2 regions of the Streptomyces malaysiensis subsp. malaysiensis genome follow, and region 1 is predicted to be linked to the other one. Evidence: riboswitches for the same ligand, from Rfam matches in the RefSeq annotation. Region 1 holds a riboswitch; the other holds the start of a gene.

What was found. Region 1 has a riboswitch for cobalamin ahead of AB0E24_RS43270 (FAD-binding dehydrogenase). Riboswitches for the same ligand answer to the same signal wherever they lie in the genome.
Region 2: it holds a riboswitch for cobalamin, as region 1 does, so the genes downstream of both, AB0E24_RS40460 (ABC transporter substrate-binding protein) here and AB0E24_RS43270 (FAD-binding dehydrogenase) in region 1, are expected to answer to the same signal.

Annotation. Positions count from the first base shown of each region.
Region 1 is NZ_JBEZNG010000045.1:20,118-27,207, reverse strand. Features, by position in the region: gene AB0E24_RS43290 (cysteine hydrolase family protein) at 1-472, opposite strand, end outside; gene AB0E24_RS43285 (TetR/AcrR family transcriptional regulator) at 618-1,223, shown strand; gene AB0E24_RS43280 (DMT family transporter) at 1,271-2,236, shown strand; gene AB0E24_RS43275 (hypothetical protein) at 2,244-2,588, opposite strand; gene AB0E24_RS43270 (FAD-binding dehydrogenase) at 2,677-4,482, opposite strand; cobalamin riboswitch at 4,612-4,735, opposite strand; gene AB0E24_RS43265 (NAD-binding protein) at 4,844-6,772, opposite strand; gene AB0E24_RS43260 (hypothetical protein) at 6,995-7,090, opposite strand, start outside.
Region 2 is NZ_JBEZNG010000035.1:518-7,607, forward strand. Features, by position in the region: gene AB0E24_RS40450 (ABC transporter ATP-binding protein) at 1-534, opposite strand, end outside; gene AB0E24_RS40455 (FecCD family ABC transporter permease) at 531-1,646, opposite strand; gene AB0E24_RS40460 (ABC transporter substrate-binding protein) at 1,643-2,683, opposite strand; cobalamin riboswitch at 2,714-2,903, opposite strand; gene AB0E24_RS40465 (serine hydrolase) at 3,126-4,013, shown strand; gene AB0E24_RS40470 (SpoIIE family protein phosphatase) at 4,030-6,156, opposite strand; gene AB0E24_RS40475 (hypothetical protein) at 6,504-7,090, shown strand, end outside.

The sequences.
Region 1 (7,090 bases):
TGGCGAACCGGCCGGTGGATTCGATGCAGGTGTTGGCCAGCAGCCCGATGAGGATCACATGGCTGATGCCGTGCTGCCTGAGCCGCGTATCCAGATCGGTGTTGGCGAACCCGCTCTGTGCCCAGTGCTCATGGACCACCATCTCCCCGGGCTCCGGCTGGAAGTCGGGATGGAACTCCCCGCCCCAGGTGCCCTTGGCGAAGCTGTGCCGCACCATGATGTTCCGCTGGGTCGGATTGGGGTGATCCCATGACTCGTAGTCGCCCGGCTCCCAGCGGCGGTGCGGGACGAACACCACCCGCACCCCGGACCGCCGGGCGGAGCCGACGATCGCGCGCAGATTGTCCAGCAGGCCGACCTCCTCGGCGACGCTCTCCACGACCGGCCAGACCTTGCCTCCCTCGGAGAGGAAGTCGTTGTACGGATCGACCAGCAGCACCGCCGTTCGCCGGGGCTCGTAGGTCTCGGCCATGTCGTCTCCTCCGCCTGTCCGGACGATCAGCCACCCCCTGAGCAGCCGGCGTCCTGGACCCGTCCGAGTGCCCGGTCGTTGCCATCCGAATCCGCTTACGCCATAGTAGGTAGACCTACCTACCTAGTCCATCGAGGCGCATACGATGAGCGAGACCGGTGTGAGGACGACGGGGCCCGGAAGGCGGCGGCCGGCGCGGGAGCGTCTGCTGGCGGCCGCGGCGCGCCGCTTCTACGCCGACGGTGTGACGGCGACCGGCATCGACACGATCACCGCCGAAGCCGGCGTGGCGAAGATGAGCCTGTACAACAACTTCTCCTCCAAGGCCGATCTCGTCATGGCCTATCTCGACGCCCGGCACGAGGAGTGGCTCGCGCTGTACGCGTCACGGCTGGAGCGGGCCGAGAGCGCCCGCGACGGCGTCCTCGCGGTCTTCGACGCCTACGCCGACCATGCGGCGTTCGCCTACGAGCGCGGCTTTCGCGGCTGCGGCCTGCTCAACGCGGCGGCCGAACTGCCCGCCGGAGACGAGGGGCGGACCGTCGTGCGCCGCCACAAGGAGGAGGTCGAGCGGCTGCTCGCCGGTCACCTCGAGGAGTTGCTGCCCGAGCGCCCCGAGGACGCTCGCACCATGGCGGAGCACCTGTCGTTCCTGCTGGAGGGCGCGATGTCGCGGGCCGGTCTGGAGGGCGACGACAGCCGTCTGCGGCACGCCCGCGCGATGGCGGCAGCCCTGCTGGACACGTTGTGAACACCCCCGGACCCGGCGCCCGTTCGGCGGGCGCCGGATCGCTGTGCGTGCTCGCCGCGTCCGTGCTGTGGGGCACCACAGGCACCGCGGCGACCTTCGCCCCGGCCGTGGGCCCCCTCGCGATCGGCGCCGTCGCCATGGGCCTCGGCGGACTGCTCCAGGCCCTGGTCGCGGCTCCCCGCATCGTCCGGCAGGCCGCTGGGCTGCGGGCGCGGCGCGGCACCGTGCTGCTCGGCTCGATCGCGGTGGCGGCCTACCCCTTGGCGTTCTACAGCTCGATGCGCCTGGCCGGAGTGGCCGTGGGAACGGTGGTGTCGATCGGCATGGCCCCACCGGCCTCAGCCGTGATCGAGCGGGTCATGGACCGGCACCGGCTGACGAGCCGCTGGAAACTCGGCGCCGCCCTGGGCCTGCTGGGCACCCTCATGCTGTGCGCGGCCCAGGCCACCGGCGCCCCCGGCGACCCGGAGCGGGCGTCCATGGGTGCCACGGCACTCGGCGTGGCGCTGGGCCTCGTCGCGGCCACGACCTACGCCCTCTACTCCTGGGCGGCTCACCGGCTGATCACCGGCGGCATCACCTCACGCGCGGCGATGGGCACGGTCTTCGGCCTGGGCGGACTGCTCCTCGTGCCCGTCCTCCTGGCCACCGGCGCCCCGCTCCTGGACTCCGGGTCCGCCATGGCCGTCGGCGCCTATATGGCGCTGGTGCCCATGTTCACCGGCTATGTGCTGTTCGGCTGGGGGCTGGCGCATGTGCCCGCCTCCACGGCGACCACGCTCTCCCTGCTCGAACCGGCCGTCGCGGCCGTCCTCGCCGTACTCGTCATCGGCGAGCGCCTCCCCGCCGCGGGCTGGGGCGGCGTCGCGCTCGTCCTCGCCTGTCTGGCCGTCCTCACCGCACCGGCGACTGTCCCCGGGCGGCGCCGACGGCGCGGAGAAAGCGTGCCGCCGCCGGAGCGCACATCCGCGGAGCACACGGCTGCCCGGCCGGACCCGGAGTGGGCACCGTAGCGGAGTGTCAACTCCCCGCGGCGGAAAACCTCTCCGCGAGGTCGCGGTGCCGGTCCGCGGCCAGCCTCGCATCGGCCGTGCCGACGGTCGATCCGACCATCCGCCCGATACGTTCGATCTCGTCGGCGAAGCGCAGGTGTTCCAGCCGAGCGTGCTCACGGCAGGCGAGGCAGGTGACGTTCTCCGGGCGCGGCGAAGTCATCGCGTACGGCGCCCGCAGCCCGCATCCGGTATCGACGAGGCTCGGCAGATCACCGGCCAGGCCGAAGGTGGACGCCATCATCTCGCGTACGGCGGCGACACCGCGGACCACCTTCGACTCGACGTGGATATGCGGATCGTCCCCGCCCATGCGACCTCCCCGACACGGCGACGCGACCGGCCGGGAGCGCTCGTGGCCGGTCGCGGAGTGCGGGACGAGTCTGCCATGGCGCGCCGGTTCAGGTCGCGGTCGCGGCCGCCGCCGCTCGGCCCGCCGTACGGCCCGAGAACAGGCAGCCGCCGAGGAAGGTGCCCTCCAGGGAGCGGTAGCCGTGCACTCCCCCGCCGCCGAAGCCCGCGACCTCACCGGCCGCGTACAGACCGGCGATCGGGGTGCCGGAGGCGTCCAGGACGCGGCCGGAGAGATCGGTCTGGAGGCCGCCGAGGGTCTTGCGGGTGAGGACGTTGAGGCGTACGGCGATCAGCGGTCCGGCGCCCGGGTCCAGGATCCGGTGCGCGGAGGCGGTGCGGCTGAGGGTGTCCCCGGGGTAGGCGAGCGCGTTGCGGATGCCCATGACCTGGACGTCCTTGGTGTACGGGTTCGCGATCTCGCGGTCGCGGGCCTCGATCTGCCGTTGCAGATCCGCCAGGTCGATCAGGCCGTCGCCGGTCAACTTGTTCATGCCCGCGACGAGTTGGGGCAGGGTGCTCGCGACGACGAAGTCCTCGCCCTTGTCGCGGAACCGCTGGATCGGCTCGGGGGTCTGCCAGATACGGGAGAGCAGCTGCAAGATGTCCTTGTTGGTCAGGTCCGGGTTCTGCTCCGAGCCCGAGAGCGCGAACTCCTTCGCCATGATCTTCTGGGTGGTGACGAACCATGAGTAGTCATAGCCGCTGGCGGTGATCGACCCGAGGGTGTGCAGCGTGTCGTAGCCGGGGATGTCGGGGGTGGCGAAGCGCTTGCCCTTCGCGTCGAACCACATCGACGAGGGTCCCGGCAGAATGCGGATGCCATGGCCCGGCCAGATCGGATCGTAGTTCCTCAGGCCCTCGGTGTAGTGCCACATACGGTCGGGGTTGACGATCCGTCCGCCCGCCTTCTCGGTGATCGCCAGCATCCGGCCGTCCACATACGCCGGAACGCCGGTGACCATGAACTTCGGCGGTTTGCCCAGCCGTTCGGGCCAGTTCCGGCGTACGAGATCGTGGTTGGCGCCGATACCGCCCGAGGTGACGATCACCACGGGGGCGTTGAGCTCGAAGTGGCCCACCACGGTACGCGAGGTGGGCTTGCCGCGGGCGGCGTCACTCGGCTCCAGGATCGAGCCGCTCACCCCGGTGACGTTGCCGCCGGTGACGGCCAGATCATCCACCCGGTGACGGAACTTGAAGGTCACCAGGCCGTCCTTGGCGGCGGCCCGCACCTTCTTCTCGAACGGCTCGACCACGGCCGGACCGGTCCCCCAGGTGACATGGAAGCGCGGCACCGAGTTGCCGTGCCCGTCCGCGAGGCCGCCGCCGCGCTCGGCCCAGCCGACGATCGGGAACCACTGCACACCGAGCCGGTGCAGCCAGGACCGCTTCTCCCCGGCGGCGAAATCCACATACGCCTCGGCCCATTTGTGCGCCCAGTAGTCCTGGCCGCCGGGATCGGTGACGCCGCGGTCGAAACCGGCCGTGCCGAGCCAGTCCTGCCAGGCCAGTTCGGGGGAGTCCTTGATGCCCATCAGCCGCTGTTCCTCGGAGTCGACGAAGAACAGGCCGCCGAAGGACCAGAACGCCTGGCCACCGAGGTTGCTCTCGGGTTCCTGGTCGAGGAGGAGCACCTTGCGTCCCGCGGCCGTCAGTTCCGCCGTGGCCACCAGCCCGGCGAGCCCGCCGCCGACCACGATGGCGTCCGCGTCCGAGGACGCCCCGGAGGCGGCGAAAGCCGGCACCGTGGCCTGGGCGAGCGCGGCGCCGGCGAGCACACCGCCCGCGGCCGTCAGGGCACGGCGGCGGCTGATCCCGGCGGGCGAGGCGCAATCCTCTGTGGGGTTCTCCATGGGCTGCCTTCCGGAAAGGGGGTTCGGAGGGTGCGGGAGATACGAGGGAGTTGCCGCGGCGGTAACGTGTTACCGACGGTAGCCCACGGGATGCGGGGCCGCCAGAGCCCCGCATCCGATGACCAACTCTCTTTTGCCGCAAGGGACTTCGTAACGCCAGCGGCCCTTCCCACCCGCGGATGCGGGCAGTGGCCTGTTCGGGATCCGCTCGCCGATCACAGCGGCGGCACCGCGCCGGATTCACACCGGCTTCCTCGTTCCGCCGTCGCCCATGTCGCCCTTGTCGCCCGGCATCATCACATCCCGGGCACCGCCAATCCGCGCGGCCCCGCTCCGGGGAGGGCCGCGGGGAAGGTCTCGGTCAGCCCCGGCGGGCGGGTGCCCCCGCGAGGATCTCGCCCAGGCCCTGGCGGGTGGCCGCCAGCACCACGCGGTCCTGGGGCCGCAGGACATAGCCGGGGTGCAGGTCCCAGACCAGGGCGGGCTCCTGATGGGTGACACCGTCGTAAGGAGGCGCCGCCCCGAGGTCGCGTTGCCGGTCCCCGGGCTCCGCCGTGTCCAGTGCGATCACCCGCCAGGCGCCCGGTACGAACGCCTCGGCGACGGTACGCCCCTCCAGTTGCGGATGCCCGGCGACATTCAGCGCGGCGAACAGCAGCACCCTGCGCTCGACCGGTATGGCGCCGAGGATCTGGCGTCCCATCATCGCCCCGGCGAACGCCGGCGCCGCCAGACTGGAGACGCTGCGGCTGCGGGTCAGCGCCCGGGGGTGGGCGGCGCGCAGGGTGCGGTAGACGACGGTGGCGAAGTGGTCGTCGTACAGGCGCAGCGCCACCCGCAGCCGGGGTTTGACCGAGCGGGCGTAGAGCGTCGCCTCCAGATTGGTGGTGTCGACGCTGGTCAGGGCGAGCAGGGCGCGTGCCCGCTGGATCTTGGCGGCCTCCAGGACGCCCTCCTGGGTGACATCGCCGAGGACCGTCGGCACCCCCAGCCTGCGGGCCAGCGGGATGCCGCGCGCCCCCGGATCCTCTTCCACGCACACCACGGGAATGTCCATCTCCCGGAGTCTGGCCAGCACCCGGGTGCCGACCTTGCCGAGTCCGAGCAGGACGACATGGCCGGAGAGGCCGCGCGGCGGGCGGCGCAGCGCGGACGCGGTGCGGAAGGTGCCCAGCGCTTCGAGCGCGGCCGCCACCAGGACCGGCAGCAGAAGCAGTCCGGTCAGCCCGGACAGCAGTTGGAGGACCTTGCGCCCGGTCGGCTCGTCGAGCGCCGGATCGTCGATCGCCAGCACGTCCAGCACCGTGAGGTAGGCCGCGCGGAGCAGACCCGCTCCGGTGAGCTGCCAGGCGGCGATGGTGAGGACGAGCACGGCGATGGCCATTCCCGCGACGGACCAGCGAAGCCGACGGGAGAACAGCGAGGCCAGTGGCAGTCTGCGGCTGCCGAGCCGCCGTGGCGGCAGCGGTGGGCCGGTGGCGGATACGGCCTCGAGCACCACCGTGTCACGCCCGGTGGCGGCGGCGACCTCCTCGTCTCCGGGCAGCAGCCTGGGCCCTTCGTCCCCGCTGCTGTCGGAGCCCTCGCTGCCACCGGGGTCGCTGGTGGTGGACGAGAGCAGGGCGAGGGTGCACAGCCCCGGACGGGCGACCTCACGCGAGCCGGGCGGGGTGCGCTCGGCCGCGCGCAGCAGCAGCCCGTCGGCCTGCACCACCTTGCTGGTCCCCGCGATGGCGGTGGCGGCCAGCGCGGGGGCCGCGGTGTCGGCGTCCGACAACACGGTGGTGGTGGCGTCCAGCTCCGCCGGGTCCATACCGGGATCGGCGACCCGCGCCGCCTCGTCGAGGAGCTCCTCCAGGTGCTGGCCCAGCTTGCGGTTGTAGAGCCGGATCACCAGCCGCAGCCGGGGGTTGAGCCGACGGGCACGCAGTGCGGCGTGGATGTTGGCCTCGTCGTCGTCATGGACCAGGGCGAGCGCCGTCGCACGGTCCGCACCCGCCTCGGTCAGCACGTCGTCGTCCAGCGTCGGCGCCTCCATGACCCGCACTCCCCCGTCCGGAGCGGGGTCGTCCGCGGTCTGCCGGGCCGGCGGGACCCGTCCGACGGCCGCGCTGAACCGGCCGAAGAACGCGGACGTCCGGGCGCCCGGCCGCCATCCCACCACCCGCTGCCCTGCGGGGTCCGCCAGGGGAGGGCCGCCGGGGATGACGACCGTCACCCGGGTCCGGTAGACGTAGTGGAGCTCGGCGGCGAGGCGGTGGGCGAGCGCGTCGTCCCCGCAGACGACCATGTGGCCCGTCCCCGAAGGGGACGGCGGTGCGGATGTGGAGGTGGAGAACACGACGGCGAAGCCCCCCGCTGGTCCGTGATGCCGTGGGTCACCGGGCGGGGTGCGGCGGCCGCCCGTATCCCTCGGTCGGCACCTCCGCTCCCGCGGTGATGATCAGACCGTACCTCGTGTGCCGCCGAGGGGAGTTGACCGTCAGGGCCGATGACCGGGCGGCCCGGGTGCTCACTCCCTCGGGGCCCCGCAGCGCGCGCAGTGGGTGAAACCGGCGGTGTCCTGGATCGCGCCGCAGTCGGCGCAGACCCTGTCCAGCCAGCAGGC
Region 2 (7,090 bases), on a different contig from region 1:
CAGCTGGTGGCGGATGTCCAGATGGTTGGTCGGTTCGTCCAGGACCAGCAGGAAGGGCTGCTGGGCCAGGGCACGGGCGATGAGCACGCGCTGGCGTTCGCCTCCGGAGAGGCGGTCGAAGGAGCGGCCGGCCAGACCGGCGGCGTCGACCGCCTCCAGGGCCGCGCCGATGAGCCGGGCGTCCTCGGCGGTGTCGCCGTCGAGCAGGCGTTTGTGCGGGGTACGGCCCATCGCGACGACCTCGCGAACGGTCAGGTCGATGCCGGCGCCGGACTCCTGGACCACGGCGGCCAGAGTGCGGGCCAGCCGCCGTACCGGCAGCGACCAGGCGTCCGCCCCGTCCACGCGTACGCACCCCGTGTCGGGGCGCAGCACGCGGTAGACCGCGCGCAGCAGACTCGACTTACCGCTTCCGTTGGGGCCGACGAGGCCGATGACCTCCCCGGGCCGGGCGGTCAGGGAGACGTCCCGTACGAGGTGGTGTGCGCCGGCGGTGAGCGTCAACCCCTCGACGGCGAGTTCGGTCGCGCTCATCCCACTCCTCGATCGGCGTCGCGCCGGGCGTCCCGGCGCATCAGCCACAGAAAGAACGGCCCTCCGCACAGGGCCGTCAGGACCCCGACGGGGATCTCCATCGGGGCGGCGACCGTGCGCGCGGCGACGTCGGCCCAGATGAGGAACACCGCTCCGGCCAGTGCGGCGGTCGGCAGTACGCGGCGGTGGTCGCCGCCCACGAACAGCCGCACGATATGAGGGAGGATCAGGCCGACGAAGCCGATCGGCCCGGCCGCCGCCACCAGGACCCCGGTGACCAGGGACAGCAGGACGAACATCCGGGCACGGAACCGGGCCACGTCCAACCCCATCGTGGTGGCGGCCTCCTCGCCCGCCAGAAGCAGGTTGAGCGAGCGGGCCTGGACCACCAGGACGACGGTGCCGAGCAGCAGGGCCGCGCCCGGCAGCCACAGCGTGCCCCACTGGACGCCACCGAGGCCACCGAGCGTCCAGGCGAGAACCGCCCGCGCCTCGTTGCCCCGGCCGGTGGTCAGGAGCAGCAGATCCATCACCGCGGTGAGCACCGACGCCACCGCCACCCCCGACAGCACCAGCCGGGCCGAGGTGATACGGCCGCCGGCCCGGGCCGTGGTGTACACGAGCAGCAGCGTGAGCAGCGCACCGGCGAACGCGGCGGCCGACAGCGACACCGGCCCGAACAGGCTCACCCCGAAGACGATCACGACGACGGCACCGAGCGAGGCCCCGGAGGACACCCCCAGCAGATACGGCTCCGCGAGCGGATTGCGCACCAGCGCCTGCATGGCGGCACCCACCACCGCGAGCCCGGCACCCGTCACGGCCCCGAGCGCCACCCGCGGAGCCCGTACCTTCAGCACGATCGTCTCGTGCGCCCGCGACGGAACCGGCGCCGACCAGTCGGCGCCCAGCGCGTGCGTCACGATGCGCCACACCTCACCGGGCGGCACATGGACCGAACCGATGGCCATGCCCGCCGTGGCGGAGACCAGGAGCAGGATGCCGAGCGCCGCCAGGACCATGGCGAAGGACACCCGGTGAGCCCCGCCCTCACCGCTCTTGCGTCCGGGGCCGGTATCCGCCGCCGGAGCGTTCCGTACGGTGTCCGTCACCGGAACTTCTCGGGGTGCAGTGCGCGCGCCAGATCCGAGGCCGCGTAGGGCGGACGGACGCCGATGACCGTCGCGGTCAGCGGAAGCACGACGAACCGTTTGTTCTTCACGGCGGGGACGTCGGCGAGTGCGGGCCGCGAGAGCAGGAACCGCTTCTTCCGCTCGACGCTCCCGGCACCCCCGTAGTCGTAGATCGCGATGACCTCGGGTTTGCGGGCGACGACCTGCTCCCACGACGCGTCACCGAAGACCTCGTCGAGGTCGTCGAACACGTTCCGGCCGCCGGCCAGCCGGATGATCTCGGTGCCCAGACCCTTGCCGCCCGCGGTGAACGCCGCCTTGTCCCCGCTGTCGTACACGAACACCGGCACGGCCCGTGCGCCCCGCACCGCCCGGGTGGTCCGCTCGACCCGCCGCTGGAGGTCGGCGACCACCTTGTCGGCGCGCTCCCGCACTCCGAAGATCGCGCCGATGGCACGGATCTCGTCGTAGGTGTCCTTCATCGACACGCGCTTCTCGCCGCAGTACTCGCGGTTGAGGTACGTGTTGATGCCCGCGTCCGCGAACGCCTTGCGGGAACGGCCCTCGTTCCCGGCGAACGCGCTGCCGTAGCCGCCGTAGACGAAGTCCGGATCGGCGTTGAGGACGGTCTCGAAGGACGGTTCCCTCTTCGCCAGTTCGGGAATGGCCGCGAAGTCCTTCCGGTACCGCGGCAGAACGGCCGAGTCGAGGAAGGCGGTGCCCACCATACGGTCCTTCAGACCGAGGGCCAGCATGAGCTCGGCGGGGTGCTGATGGATGGTGACCGCCCGCTCGGGCGGCTTCTCGTACGTGGTGCGGGTCCCGCAGTTGTCGATGGTGACCGGGAAGCCCTTGAGCGACGACGCCGCGCTCGCCGGCTTGTCCGCCGGGCCCTCGCCTCCGGCACAGCCGGTCAGCAGGGTCGTGGACAAGGCGACGGCGGCGGCGACGCGCAGGGCGCGACGGCGGGGAAACGCCGGGGGAGAGAAAACAGGACGGGACATGCCGTCGTACACGTAGAGCCTCCTGGGGAGTCCGCGCTCCTCGGAACGGGCCCGCGACAGACCAGTGTCCTGACTCCCGGATCGACGCTCCCCCGGCCTTCCCACGCGGTGCGCAGTGGCATGTCGAAGGGTTGCACTCCCCGGTCACAGTGGCGGGACCGTGCCGGAATCGCACCGGCTTCCTGTCTCCCGTCGCGGTGATGACCGGCTGATCTTACGTAGGGGTGGCCGAGGGGCGAAAGGGCGCCCGGCCGGAACCGTGCGTACGGGGCAGGGGCTCCCGGCGCTCAGCGATGCTGTGTCCATTGTGGAGCGATCTTGTGAGACTCGGACGCGTCGCTGAACCTCACCCGTCCCCGGCTCGTCATCCAGAGCCGGAGCACCGGGACATCTTCGCGATGGAGCGAAGTCCCCGTGTGCGGAAACGCACCGCGAACGAATGGACGAGCACGCCATGGGGCGACACCGACGAATATCCCAGCTTCCCCGTACCACCCTGGCGTCAAGAGCGGCGCTGGCCGCGGGGGTACTCGTGCCGACGGTCGTCTCGGTGGGGTCGGCTCACGCGGCCACCCCGCAGGCGGCGATCTGCGCCTCGGACAAGCCGGAACTCGCCGAGAAGCTCTCCGAGGACATCAACTCCGCACTGGACGGCGCCTCCGCCACGACGGCGATCAGCCTCCACGACCGCACCACGAACACCACCTGCGCTCTCGACGCGGACCGGAAGTTCGACTCCGCGAGCACGGTCAAGGTGACCGTGCTCGCCACGCTGCTGTGGGACGCGCAGAAGGACGATCGCGCCCTGACGCAGGAGGAGAAGGACCGTGCCACCGCCATGATCACGAAGTCCGACAACGATGCCACCACCGCGCTGTGGAACCAACTCGGGGCGGCCAAGGTCAACGCGTTTCTGCTGGCCGCGGGGATGACCAACACCGTCCTCGACAGCGAGGGGCACTGGGGGCTCACCCAGATCACCGCGAACGATGAGGAGAAGCTCCTCCAACTGGTGACCCACGCGAACCCGGTGCTCGGTGAGGACTCCCGCGCCTACATCCTGAAGCTGACCGGCGAGGTCATCCCCTCGCAGCGCTGGGGGACCCCGGCCGGTGCGCCGGGCGACGCACAGGTGCATGTGAAGAACGGCTGGCTGGAGCGGGCCACGAACGGCTGGCGTGTGCACAGCCTCGGCGCTTTCACCGGCGGTGACCACGACTACACGATCACGGTGCTCACGCAGGACAACGCCACGATGGACGACGGCATCGCCAACATCGAGGGCATCGCCCGCGCGGTCCACGAGAACCTCAACGCACCCGCGGCCGGCGCCCGGCCCTAGGCGTCTCCGCTTCGCGTCAGGCCGCCGGCCGGCGGTGCCCCCTGTGGGCGGCCGCCCGGCCGCTGTCGCCGGTGCGTGTCCGGGCCACGAGGAGCGCGATGTCGTCCTCCGGGGGCGCGTCCGTGGTCATCCTCGAGATGACACGGGCACACAGGTCATCGAGGCTCGCCGGGGGACGTTCCAGCGCGGTGAGCAGCCGCTCCAGTCCGGCATCGATGTCGCCGTGCCGGGACTCCACCAGCCCGTCGGTGAAGAAGGCGAGCAGGCTGCCCTCGGGCAGTTCGAGGTCGACGGATTCATAGCGACCGGCGCCTATTCCGACCGGCGGGCCCACCGGTGTCTCGGCGATCGTGGCATGGCCGTCGGGTGTCACCAGCATCGGTGGCGGATGCCCGGCGCGGGCCAGGGTGCAGATGCGAGTGGCCGGGTCGTAGACGGCGTAGACGCAGCTTCCGCCGGCGATCGAGGAGTACCCCGGGGACCAGGTGCCCCTCTCGGCGAGCTGGGCGGTGACCTTGTCCAGGTGGTCGAGCAGCTCCGCGGGGTGCTGGTCGAGGGCGGCGAGGGTGTGGACCGCGGTGCGCATCCTGCCCATGGCGGCGGCGGCGTTGATGCCATGGCCGATGACATCGCCGATGACCAGGGCTATCCGGCCGCCCGGCAGCCCGATGGCGTCCATCCAGTCCCCGCCCACCCCTTCGTGCCGGTCCGACGGCAGATAGCGGCCGGCCAGGTCCGCCGCGGCGCCGCCCGACAGCTCCTGCGGCAGGAGACTGCGCTGAAGGGCGAGGGCGGCGGCCCGCTCCCGTGTGTAGCGGCGGGCGTTGTCCAGGCTCAACGCCGCTTGGACGCAGAGTTCCTCGGCCAGCAGCAGATCGTCCCGGGAGAAGGGCACGGCGTTGTCGGTCCGCGTGAACACGGCGATGCCCAGGATGGTGCCGCGGGCCCTGAGCGCGATCATCATCACCGAGTGCATGCCGGTGTTGTGGATGAGAAGTCTGCGCTGCGGGTCGCGGTCGAGCCATGTCCCCGGGCCGGTTTCCATCGTCGGCTCGAAGTAGGACTGGTCCCCGTACAGCGCGGTGAGGAACGGCGATCCGGGCGGTACGTACACCACGTCCCCCACCAGGAAGGCGGCCTCGGGCACGCCCTCGTGGACGGAGGACTGACCCGCGCGGCGGAAGACGGGGATGCCGGAGGGGGCCTCGGGCATCCGCTTCAGCGGCTCCCCGCCCAGCGGCACGGTATCAACCAGATCCACCGTGACGTAGTCGGCGAGGGCGGGGACGGCCATGTCCGCCAGTTCCTGCGCGGTGGTCATCACATCGAGCGTGGTACCGATCTGGTTGGCCGCCCTGCCGAGCAGCGCCAGCCGCTCGCGCTGCCCACTCTTGGTGATCAGGGAGACGGTGCACACGCCCAGCGGGTCACCGCCCCTGGGGGCGAGGGGAAAGAGACAGGAGGAGAAGACCACCTCCCGGCCGTGCTCCGGCGACACCCACCGCAGCACGTGGTCGCCGACCGGCTCCCGCGATGTCAGCGCCTGCCGTATCACCGGCTCGACGACGGTCCGGTCGAAACCGCGCACGACGCGCCGCGTCGACCGGGTGGGCGCCTCCGTCCCGGAGCGGCCCACGACCTCTCTACAGGTCCGGTTCGACCACAGCGGCCGCGTGCCCGCGTCCCACACCGCCACGGCCAGCGGTGATCGGTCCAGGAGCGCCGCCTCGGCCTCGGCGGTCCGTACCCCGTCCGGCGCCTCCGTGACGGCGACGAGCCGACAGCTCTCACCGTCCGCGCCGGTCAGCGCGATGACCTCCACCGTCAGACGGAGGCTCCCGCCATCCCGGTGCCCGACCTTCACGACCGCGCTGGTGGCATGCCGACCGCCGAGCTGCCCCATGGCTCCCGGAGCCGGGGACCACCGCACCGCCTCGACGGGGGTCTCCAGCAGCCGCCGCGCCGACAGCCCCACGACGTCCTCCGCGCGGTGCCCGAGCAGCCGCCGGCAGCCCTCGCCCCATTCCAGGATGGTGCCGTCGGAGCCCAGTAGGGCGAGGGCCGGAGCGGGCGCCTCAGGCACGTCCGCGAAGCGGATGGACATCCGCTTCGTGTCGGAATCGGCCCCGGCTCTACGCGCCATCCGGATACCCTCCGTGGTCACCCCCACCGGTCGTTACCCTCTGGCAAAGGGTAACGCGCCTGAACAGCGGCCGGGCCGTGGAAGCCGCGGGAACGCACAGTGACGCGAGGGGCGGGATTCGTGAGTCGGCGCCGGGTTGGGCTGTGCCGGATCCCTCGGTCGGGTGGTTCCCGAATGAGCCAGGCTTCGCCGCTGCCGACATGGACGCGGCTGATGGCGCCGATCGACGGCCCGGCCCCGGGAAGAATGCCGTTTCGGGGTGGGACCGGTCCCGTGGACCCCGCGGTACGTTCCTGGCTTTGTCGGCTGAGCCGCTGAGTCGGCACCGAGCGCCAGGATGGAAACCGATGGATGACCTGCAAGAGCTGATCGACAGGCTGGAACACTGGCAGCGGGCCGATACCGGCTTCGACGGGCCGACTCCCAGACACCGGGCCATCGACGCGTTGCGAGAGCGCGGTCCGGGTGTGGTTCCGGCGCTCGTCGGTCGACTTGAAGACCTCCTGGCCGCCACCGCCCGGCATCACGAGAGGGTCGCCGCCGTCCAGGAGGTGTGGGACGCCTGGTACGAGGAGGGCGACAGGCTCACCGATGAGTACGGGTTGGGGGCCGACATCGAGCCCTACCGCACCGTTTCCAGCGACAGCCTTCCCCAGCAGTCGGCGCGGGACCAGGACTACCGAGATCCGTACCACCTCAAACAGGGGATCATCGAGGCTTTGCACCACCTCGGCGACCGACGCGCGGCGCCCGTGCTCACCGCCGCGCTGTCCGACCTCGCCTGTGTTCCCGCGGCGGCGCGGGCCCTGCGTGACATCCAGGCCGACCAGCCGGTGCCCGCGCTGCTGGACGCTGTCACCCTTATCGACCACCACGCCAATAAAGACATCGTGTTCGATCCGGTGTTGGCCGCGCTGCGGCATTACGGGGTCTC